Ilumatobacter coccineus YM16-304: one gene and its partner. The protein of the gene in region 2 binds, or shares a complex with, the protein of the main gene of each other region. Links are inferred from orthologs where the notes say so. Each region holds a gene or a part of one and is shown on either strand. Other genes may lie near its edges.

What was found. Proteins that work in one complex are often made in the same cells at the same time.
Region 1: the proteins of uvrB (region 2) and pcrA are in contact, whole or in part, in a crystal structure (PDB 7EGT), measured with the Thermus thermophilus proteins. The link is inferred for Ilumatobacter coccineus YM16-304 from one-to-one orthologs. Residues at the interface, in WP_096411307.1 of Thermus thermophilus: Glu23, Leu25, Arg26, Asp27, Gly28, Glu29, Arg30, Phe31, Arg55, Glu326, Asp327, Phe328, Glu379, Ser382, Gln383, His398, Gly400, Arg401; in WP_096412145.1 of Thermus thermophilus: His654, Arg656, Phe657, Gln666, Asp668, Glu669, Lys680, Arg681, Leu682, Ser683, Lys685, Tyr686, Ala687.

The regions. Positions count from the first base shown.
Region 1 is NC_020520.1:4,089,304-4,093,590, forward strand. Bases 1,175-4,287 are described here. They hold pcrA (DNA helicase PcrA), read right to left. Parts: upstream 3,903-4,287; coding sequence 1,446-3,902; downstream 1,175-1,445. Other genes in these bases: YM304_RS18120 (ATP-binding protein), read right to left, coding at 1,175-1,341; YM304_RS18130 (DoxX family protein), read right to left, coding at 4,012-4,287. Outside these bases: YM304_RS18115 (flavodoxin family protein), read right to left, coding at 1-190; more of YM304_RS18120, read right to left, coding at 256-1,174. UniProt on the Escherichia coli protein: A helicase with DNA-dependent ATPase activity. Unwinds DNA duplexes with 3'-5' polarity. Translocates on single-stranded DNA with 3'-5' polarity. Initiates unwinding more efficiently from a nicked substrate than double-stranded DNA.
Region 2 is NC_020520.1:2,381,316-2,386,656, reverse strand. What follows is about bases 1,403-4,394. They hold uvrB (excinuclease ABC subunit UvrB), read right to left. Parts: upstream 3,975-4,394; coding sequence 1,830-3,974; downstream 1,403-1,829. Other genes in these bases: YM304_RS10750 (hypothetical protein), read right to left, coding at 4,121-4,394; YM304_RS10760 (right-handed parallel beta-helix repeat-containing protein), read left to right, coding at 1,403-1,698. In the rest of the region: more of YM304_RS10760, read left to right, coding at 1-1,402; more of YM304_RS10750, read right to left, coding at 4,395-5,341. UniProt on the Escherichia coli protein: The UvrABC repair system catalyzes the recognition and processing of DNA lesions. A damage recognition complex composed of 2 UvrA and 2 UvrB subunits scans DNA for abnormalities.

The DNA of each region.
Region 1 (4,287 bases), 1.7 Mb from region 2 along the record:
ACACGAACGCACCGTGCACCCACGTGCCGATGAGGACGAGATCGGCCTCCTGGATCGAGGTGAGGTCGGGCTGCTTCACCTTCGACAGGCCGGTGATGCTCCACCGCTCCTGCGCGAGCAGGTCGGCGGTCTTCTCCGCCGCCTTCCACGTGTTGCCCGTCAGACTCTCGACCAGAATTGCTGCCTTCACACCGACATTCTGCCACGCCACGAGCTGGTCGCCCCACATTCGAGCGCAGTCGGGAGCCGGTCGGGTCAGCCGAAGCGGCGACGGATCCACTCGGCCACGACGGGGTCGACGATCTCGATCCTCGAACCGACCCGGCGGATGTGCCCGCGGTCGACCAGCGCAGCTCGGGCGTGCTGGGCTCCGCCGTTCGACAAGCCCATCGACCCGGCGTACGCGCCGAACAAGGTCTCCCCCTGAGCGACGAGCCGCAACACCAGTTGCTCGGCCGAGCGGAACGACGAGAAGAGCCGCTCCATCCCGGCATCGGTCGCGGCCATCACGTCGGAGATCGCCAACGCCACGTCGGCCTCCGACGCGGTGCCGCCCTCTTCCACCCGGCGCCAGATCGCGTCGGCCAGTTCCATCACGCGATGCGGGTGCCCGCCGGTGAACTCGGCGATGCTCGCGGCGATCGAGCCGGCCGACCGCCCGGTGTCGTCGAACCCTCCGCGCACCAGGGAATCGATGGTCGCCAGGTCGAGCGCCGGAGCTTCGATGAGGTCGGCCTGAGCGTAGAACGGTTCGGCGCGATCGGTGAACAGCATCTGCATCGTCGACGGTTCCGACCCGGCGAAGAGCAGCCCGATCTCCTGGAAGTGGTGCTGCAATCCGGTGCGCAGCTTCGCCGCCGCGCCCTCGACCCCCACGACGCCCGAGAATTCGTCGATCACCAACACGATCGACCTGGTGCGAGACGCCTCGATCAGCAGATCGAGTTGTGCTTGCACGAGCAGGATCGGGTCGGGTCGCTGATCGGCGGGCTTGCGGAGTTCGATCGCGAGCAGGCCGAGCGGCAGGTTGATCCGCGCCGCCAATTCGTGCAGCGACGGTGACCCGGCACCCCCGATGGCAGCCAGCGACCGGTCGAGCCGATCGGCGAGATCCGACCACGACGCGAGCGCGTACAGATCGAGCCACACCGTCGTGGTGGTGTCGTCGAGGCGGTCGGCCACGGCGCGCAATGCCGTGGTCTTGCCGTATCGGCGCGGGCCCAACAGCGCGGTGACGCGGCGCTCGGTGACGCGTTGCACCAGGTCGTCGACCAGATCGGTCTGTGCCGGCAACTGGCCGGGTTCGAGTGGTCCGTGGTGAGGAAACGGGGACACGTCCATGACAACCACCTTTCGCTGTAAAACAGTAGCACCCTCCGCTGCAAAACAGCGGAACAGCGATGGAACGGTGACCGGATCGTGGGCCGGTCAGCGTTCGCTCGGCGTCAGACCTTCTTGAGCGGGGCCCAGGCGAGGCTCAGGTGTTTCAACCCGACGCCGCCGGAGAAGTTGATGACCGCTTCGGTCTTGTCGCCTTCGCCATCGATCGCGATGATCGTGCCCGAACCGAACGCCGGGTGCTCGACGGTGTCGCCGGTCGCCAACCCGAGCTCTTGGCTGTTGGCGGGCTCGGTCACCTTCTTCCCGGCTCGCATCGCAGCATCGACCACGCGGTCCTTGTGCCGCTCCTGCTCTTCCTTGATGTCGGCGTTGATGTCGATCCCGCCGGTGTCGTCGTCGTGTCGCGCCCGTTTGTACGCCGGCACCGCGGCGCCGCTGTCGTACCCGGAGCTGTACCCGGCATCGCGGTTGCGATAGCTCTGGCGTCCGTACGACGACCTTCCCGACACGTTGCCCTTCGACTCGATCAGTTCGGCCGGGATCTCGTCGAAGAAGCGCGACGGTGGGTTGTACTGCGTCGAGCCGAACAGCTGGCGGCTCCACGCGTGCGACATGTACAGCCGCTGCATCGCACGGGTGATGCCGACGTACGCGAGCCGGCGCTCCTCCTCCATCTCGACCGGTTCGGTGAGCGACCGGATGTGCGGGAACACGCCTTCCTCGACGCCGGCGAGGAAGACGACCGGAAACTCGAGGCCCTTCGCCGAGTGGAGCGTCATGAGCACCACCTGATCGTCGTCGTCGAGCTGGTCGGTGTCGGCGACGAGCGACACCTGCTCCATGAACTCGTCGATCACGGTGAACTCGCGAGCCGACCCGACCAGCTCGCCGAGGTTCTCGATGCGGGTGTGTGCCTCGATCGTGTCTTCGGCTTCGAGTTCGGCCAGGTAGCCCGACCCTTCGAGCGCCGACTGCAGCACATCGCCCGGGCCGAGCGAATCGTCTGCCGCCGTGGCGGTCAGCTGGTCGAGTAGCTCGACGAACTGCGCGATGCCGCGCACCGCCTTGCCGGCCACGCCCGCTTCGTCGTTGCGCCGGAGCGCTTCGATGAACGGAATCGACTCGGCGGCGGCGAACGCATCGAGTTTGTCGACACTCGCATCGCCCACCCCGCGCTTGGGCGTGTTGAGCACCCGTTTGATCGACACCTCGTCGAGCGGGTTGACCGTGGCACGCAGGTAGGCCATGGCATCTTTGACCTCGCGACGGTCGTAGAACCGCGTGCCGCCGACCACCTTGTACGGCACGCCGACGCGCATGAACGACTCTTCGAGCACGCGGCTCTGCGCGTTGGTGCGGTACAGCACCGCGATGTCGCGCCAGTTGATGGCGTCTTGCTCGTGCAGTTGTCGCGCCGTGGTGGCGATGAACGTGGCCTCGTCGCCTTCGTCTTCGGCGTGATAGCGGGTGATCCGATCGCCCGCACCCGCGTCGGTCCAGAGCGCCTTCGGTTTGCGTTCCTGGTTGTTGTCGATGACCGCGTTGGCCGCGTCGAGGATCGTCTGCGTCGAGCGGTAGTTCTGGTCGAGCACGATCGTGGTGACGTCGGGGAACGCCTCCTCGAACTGGATGATGTTGCGGAAGTCGGCGCCACGGAAGCGGTACACCGACTGATCCTGGTCGCCGACCACGCAGATGTTCTGGTGGCCTCCGGCGAGCTGCAGCGCGATCTCGTTCTGCGCCTGGTTCGTGTCTTGGTACTCGTCGACGAGGATGTGCGCGAAGCGCTCTCGGTAGTGCTCGAGGATGTTGCCGTGATCGGCGAAGAGCTTCACGACGTTCATCAGCAGGTCGTCGAAGTCCATCGCACCCGCCTTGAGCAACCGGGCCTGGTACTCGGCGTACACCTCGGCGTGCTTGCGATCGAAGATGTTGTCGGCTTCGGTCGCCATGGTCTCGGGGCTGATCAACTCGTTCTTCTTGAGCGAGATGATGCCGTGCACACCGCGCGGCGTGAAGCGCTTCGAGTCGAGACCCAGATCGCGGATCACGTACGACGTGAGCCGGTTCGAGTCGGCCGAGTCGTAGATCGAGAACTGTCGCGGGTAGCCGATCGCCTCGGCGTTGGCGCGCAGGATACGAACGCACGCCGAGTGGAACGTCGACACCCACATCGTCTTCACCACCGGGCCGACGAGTTCGTAGACGCGCTCACGCATCTCGGAAGCGGCCTTGTTGGTGAACGTGATCGCGAGGATCTTCGACGGGTGGACACCGGTGTGGATGAGGTGCGCGATCCGGTGCGTCAGAACCCGCGTCTTACCCGACCCGGCACCGGCCACCACGAGCAGCGGACCGTTGTCGTGCACGACCGCGTCGAGCTGGTCGGGGTTGAGGCCTTCGGCGAACGGCGACGGCCCCGTCGCTGCGGCACCGACGTCGCCGAACGGGCTGTGCGCAGCAGGCGCCTCGCTGTCGTCGACGAACGCCTCGGGCGGTGGGGGCTCGGCGCCCGACTCCGCCGGGTGAGGGACGTCGGCGAACAGCTGCTCATCATTCATGTCGCCGACCACTCTACGACGGGGGTACTCCAGCCCGACCGGTGACCGCCGCTCGATCGACGCACCACAGGCGCTCGACCGCCCCGCAGCGTCGATCGCTGTTCGCCGGTCAGAACGCGAAGAAGCCGTCGGTCATCGTGTAGGCGAGGAAGTCGCCGGAGTACTCGCGTGCGAAGAACGAGAACAACACGAGCGCTCCGCCCATGAGCGACAGGTTCTTCATGAAATGCGACATCTCCACCTGCTTGACCATCGGATCGGGCTCTTTCCAGAACCGGTGGAACAGGAACGTCGTCGGCAGCAGCGTCAAGATGATCGCCAGCGCGCCGAGGTCGCCGAAGACGCCGAGGATGATCGACAAGCCGCCGAGCAGAAAGCCGGCACC
Region 2 (5,341 bases):
GTCACCCCCGACGCAGCTCAGACATTCGAGATCTGCATCGAAGGCCCGAGCCACGTGGTGGCCGACTGCCAGCTCGCTGGCTCCTCGACCGAAACGCTCACCTGGAGCGATCTGTACCACGGCGACTACACCGTGACGCAGACCGATCCGGGCACCGAGTGGACCGTCGACATCACCGGTTCGCCGGTCACCGTCGCCGACGGTGTGCCGAGCACCCCGGCCAACGTGACCAACACGCACGACCCCGCCGAGGGCGAAGGGCCCACGCCCGACGCTCCCCCGACGTTCCCGGCAACACCGGACGACATCTCGGTGGTCACCGAACCGGGCGCCAGTAGCGCCACCGTCGAGTACCCGCTTCCCGAAGCAGCCGACGACGACACGGAGACTCTCCCGACCGTCGTCTGCACCCCGGCTTCCGGAACCGAGTTCCCCGTCGGTGACAACACCGTCACCTGTACGGCCACCGACTCTGCCGATCAGACCGCGGAAACGACGTTCACCATCTCGGTGAGCCCGTACAGCGACCTGATCGCCGTCGACCCGGCCCGATTCCTCGACACCCGTGGAACCGGAAGCAACGTCACCATCGACGGCATCGCCCAGGGCGAAGGTCCGGTTCCGGCAGGTACCTCGATCACCATTCCGGTGGCCGAGCGCGGTGACGTCACCGCCGATGCGGTCGGTGCAATGGTCAACATCGCAGCGATCAACCCGAGCGGCAACGGATACGTCACCCTGTACCCGTGTACCGACGAGGTGCCCACGGCGGCATCGCTCAACTTCGAAGCGGGAGTCTCCATCTCCAACGCGACGTTCGTCGAGCTGTCCGACGACGGCGACGTGTGTGCGTTCGCGTCGAACACGACGGGCTTGGCGCTCGACGTCGTCGGCTACATGCCGGTGACGAGTCGCATCGACTTCGTCGCCCCGGCTCGACTGCTCGAGACGCGAATCGGCGAGGGTCTCACCACCATCGACGGTCGCTCGCAGGGCGACGGAGCCATCACCGCCGGCAACACCATCGAGGTGCAGGTCGCCGGTCGCGCCGGCGTCGCCGACGACGCCGTGGCCGCCATGGTCAACGTGGCGGCGGTCAACCCGACCGACACCGGGTACATCACCCTCTTCCCGTGTGACTCCGAGCAGCCGGTTGCGGCATCGCTCAACTACACGGCGGGAACGAACATCTCCAACACCACGCTCGTCGCACTGTCGAGCGATGGCGTGCTGTGTGTGTTCTCCGAGGATGCGACCGACCTGACCATCGACGTCATCGGCTACGCCTCACCCGGCACCGATGTCGGCACCCTCAACCCGAGCCGCCTGCTCGAGACCCGTACCGGCACCGGCCAGGTGACCGTCGACGGGATCGCTCAGGGTGACGGCCAAGTGGATGCGGGTCACTTCATCTCCGTGCCGATCGCCGGGCGCAGCGATGTTCCGGACGACGCCATCGCCGTCGTCGTCAACCTCGCAGCGATCAACCCCGCTGCGGTCGGATACGCCACGCTGTACCCGTGCACCGAGACGCCGCCCGTGGCTGCGTCGCTCAACTACCGGGCGGGCGTCAACATCTCGAACGCCACCCTGGTCGATCTGTCCGACGACGGTGACGTGTGCTTGTTCACGTCGGCGACGGCGCACTACACGATCGACGTGCTGAGCTTCGTCACCGCCACGAGCGTCGACGCATGATCACACGCTGACCACTCGGATCACTCCGTGATCGACAACCGGCGGGTCGCAGCAATGCGGCCCGCCGGTTTCGCGTCTCCGCTGCCGCCAACCTGGTTACATCGCTCCGGGAGCGATGTAACCAACTCCGGTCAACCGGCGTCGGTGATCTGGCGTCGGAGGTCGTTGATCTCGTCACGCAGCTTGGCTGCGTACTCGAACTTCAAGTCGGCCGATGCCGCGTGCATCTCCTCTTCCAAGGTCTGGATGAGACGTTGCAGCTCCTGCTGCGGCAGGTTCTTGAGCTCTTCGGTGACCTTGTCGCGTTCGCGCTGGCGACGGCGGTCTTGGCCCGGCACCGGCGTCTTGCCACTCGTGCCGTGCAGCATCTCCAAGATGTCTCCCACCGCCTTGCGGATGGTGGTCGGGTCGATGCCGTGCTCGGTGTTGTAGGCGATCTGCAAGTCGCGACGCCGTTGCGTTTCCTCGATGGCTGCCGTCATCGACGGCGTCATCTTGTCGGCGTACATCACCACCTGTCCGGCCACGTTGCGAGCCGCTCGGCCGATCATCTGGATGAGCGAGGTCTCGGACCGCAGGAATCCTTCCTTGTCGGCGTCGAGGATGCACACCAACGACACCTCGGGCAGGTCGAGACCCTCTCGCAACAGGTTGATGCCGACGAGCACGTCGAACTCCCCGAGCCTGAGTCCGCGGAGGATCTCGATGCGCTGGATCGTGTCGATGTTCGAGTGCAGATAGCGGACCCGCAGCCCCTGCTCGAGCAGGTAGTCGGTGAGGTCTTCGGCCATCTTCTTCGTGAGCGTCGTGACCAGAACACGATCACCGTTGGCGATGCGACCGTTGACCATCTCCATGAGGTCGTCGATCTGTCCCTTGGTGGGCTTGACGATGACCTCGGGGTCGATGAGGCCCGTCGGTCGCACCACCTGTTCGACGACCTTGGTCGACACGCGGAGTTCGTACTCGGATGGCGTGGCCGACAGGAAGATCCCCTGGTTGATCCGCTCGAGCACCTCTTCGAACGTGAGCGGGCGGTTGTCGCGCGCCGACGGCAAGCGGAAGCCGTGATCGATCAGCATGTCTTTGCGGCTGCGGTCGCCGGCGTACTGGCCGTGCAGCTGCGGCACCGCCACGTGGCTCTCGTCGATGACGAGCAGGAAGTCGTCGGGGAAGTAGTCGAGCAGGGTGAACGGCGGTTCGCCGTACTCACGACCGTCCATGTGCATCGAGTAGTTCTCGATGCCGTTGCAGTAGCCGACCTCGCTCATCATCTCGAGGTCGTACTGGGTGCGCATGCGCAGGCGTTGCGCTTCGAGCAGTTGATCGTTGTCTTCGAACTCCTTGAGGCGGACCTGCAGCTCGTGTTCGATCTTGCTCATCGCTGTCTGCAGGCGCTCGGCGCTGGTGGCGTAGTGAGTGGCCGGGAAGACGTAGGCACGTGGCAGGTCGCGGAGTTGTTCGCCGGTGAGCGGGTCGATCGTGGTGATCCGCTCGATCGTGTCGCCGAACATCTCGATGCGCAGCACGTTCTCTTCGTACGCCGGGTGCACTTCGATGGTGTCGCCTCGCACGCGAAAGTTGCCGCGTCCGAGGGTCATGTCGTTGCGGTCGTACTGCATGTCGACCAGTCGGCGCAGGATCGATCGCATGTCGTAGTCGATGCCGACGTTGAGGTCGAGCAGGTGGCCCCGGTACTCCTCCGGGTTGCCCATGCCGTAGATGCACGAGACCGACGCCACCACGATGGTGTCGCGTCGCGTGAGCAGCGCTGCGGTGGCGGAGTGGCGAAGTCGGTCGATGTCGTCGTTGACCGAGCTGTCCTTCTCGATGAAGGTGTCGCTCGACGGGATGTACGCCTCTGGCTGGTAGTAGTCGTAGTACGACACGAAGTACTCGACCCGGTTGTTCGGGAAGAACTCCTTCATCTCCTGCGCGAGCTGCGCGGCGAGCGACTTGTTGGGCGCCAGGATCAGCGTCGGCCGCTGGGTCTTCTCGATCGTCCAGGCGATGGTGGCCGACTTGCCGGACCCGGTGATGCCCAGCAGCGTCTGGAATCGCTCGCCGTCTTCGACGCCTTTGGCGAGCGCCTCGATCGCTTGGGGCTGATGCCCGGCGGGTTCGAACTCGGACACGACCTTGAACACCTGGTCGCCGTCGGCGCCGTAGTTCTCGGCTTGGATGTCGCCGCCGAGCAACGAGAGGTCTTGCTCGATCTTGCCGGGCGCGACGGGTGTGGTGCCCCCGTCGACCGCAGCGTCAACAGTGTCGGTCATCCCGACGATTGTACCGCCAGAACAGATGTTCGTACAGCGCCGAGGTTCGGCCGGCTCTGGTCTGGTCCGCCTCAGTTCCGGATTCAGGAACCCTTCCCGACCAGACTGGACGTGGCCGGATCCCGACCAGAGCGCCGCACCGCGACTCAGCCTTGGGCGATGACGTCGATGACGAGGTGGGTGCTGGCGGACGAGTAGACGCAGAACTCCGCGGCCTCCGACGGGTTGATGCCGCCGACGAGTGCGGTGTTCCCCGACGTCACCCCCGCCGAGAAGTTCAGCACCGACGTCTCGGTCCGGCCGAGGTCCTCCCGCTCGTAGATGCACGGGAAGATCGACACGAAGCCGTTCGCCGAGGGGTTGATCGCGGTCACGTTGACGAATGCAGCGTCGACTGGTCGACCAGTGAAGTAGTCGCCGAGGTAGATCGACTGGACGTCGGCCGGGTCGATGCGGCAACAGTCACGCTCCCACTCCGGCAGGTCAGGCGGGATCTCCTGGCCGACCCACGCGCGAGTGTCGAGCGCCCGGAACTGGAACGACGTGTCGAGCGTCGAATCCTCCCCGAGCCACCCGGTGACGTCGACGGTCAGATCGGTGGGCCGGGAAGTCTTGAAGCAGATCGACCCGTTGTCGCCGATCTCGACGATCGCCAGGTTGTTCGACACCGCACCGGGGGCGTAGTTGATCGCCGACACTCCCCCGATCGCTCCGCCACACGCGTAGGCGACGGCGAACCCGACGCCTGAACTCGAGATCGCCGACAGGTTGACGACGACCTCGGTCGCCTCGTCTGGTACGCCGCCGCGTCCGTGGACCGGAACCTCGATCTCGACGCCAGAGGCCCGCTGTCCTCCGCCGACCGCCAGCCCGTCGATCGTGGTGCCGTTCGTCCGAGTGTCGAGCAGACGAGCGGGCGTCACGGGCCCCAACTCGTCGCCGACGCCATAGAAGCCACCGATGTCGATCACCACGTCGGTTTCGGCTGACGAGTACACGCACAGCGCTCCTGCGTCGTCGAGGGGGACCAAGGTGTGATTGCCCGCGGTGGTTCCACCGCGATAGTTGAGCGACGAGGCGTCAGGCTGCGAGCCTCCGCAGGGGAACCCGGTGAGGTAGCCGTTGCCGGACGGGTTGACTGCGGTGAGGTTGGCGAAGACGGCGACCGACCCGTCGGGGATCGCTGCTCGCCCGGCGATCTGGAACTCGGTGACCGACCCAGCGCGCAACCGCCCCGTGTCGCTCTCTCCGCCATCGACAGTCGAACCGGTCGGTCGGGTGTCGACATATCGAGCCGACTGGATCGCCGTGAGATTCGGAAACGCCGTCCGTTCGATGTACGCGTGCGGCGCCTCGACGAGTCGAGC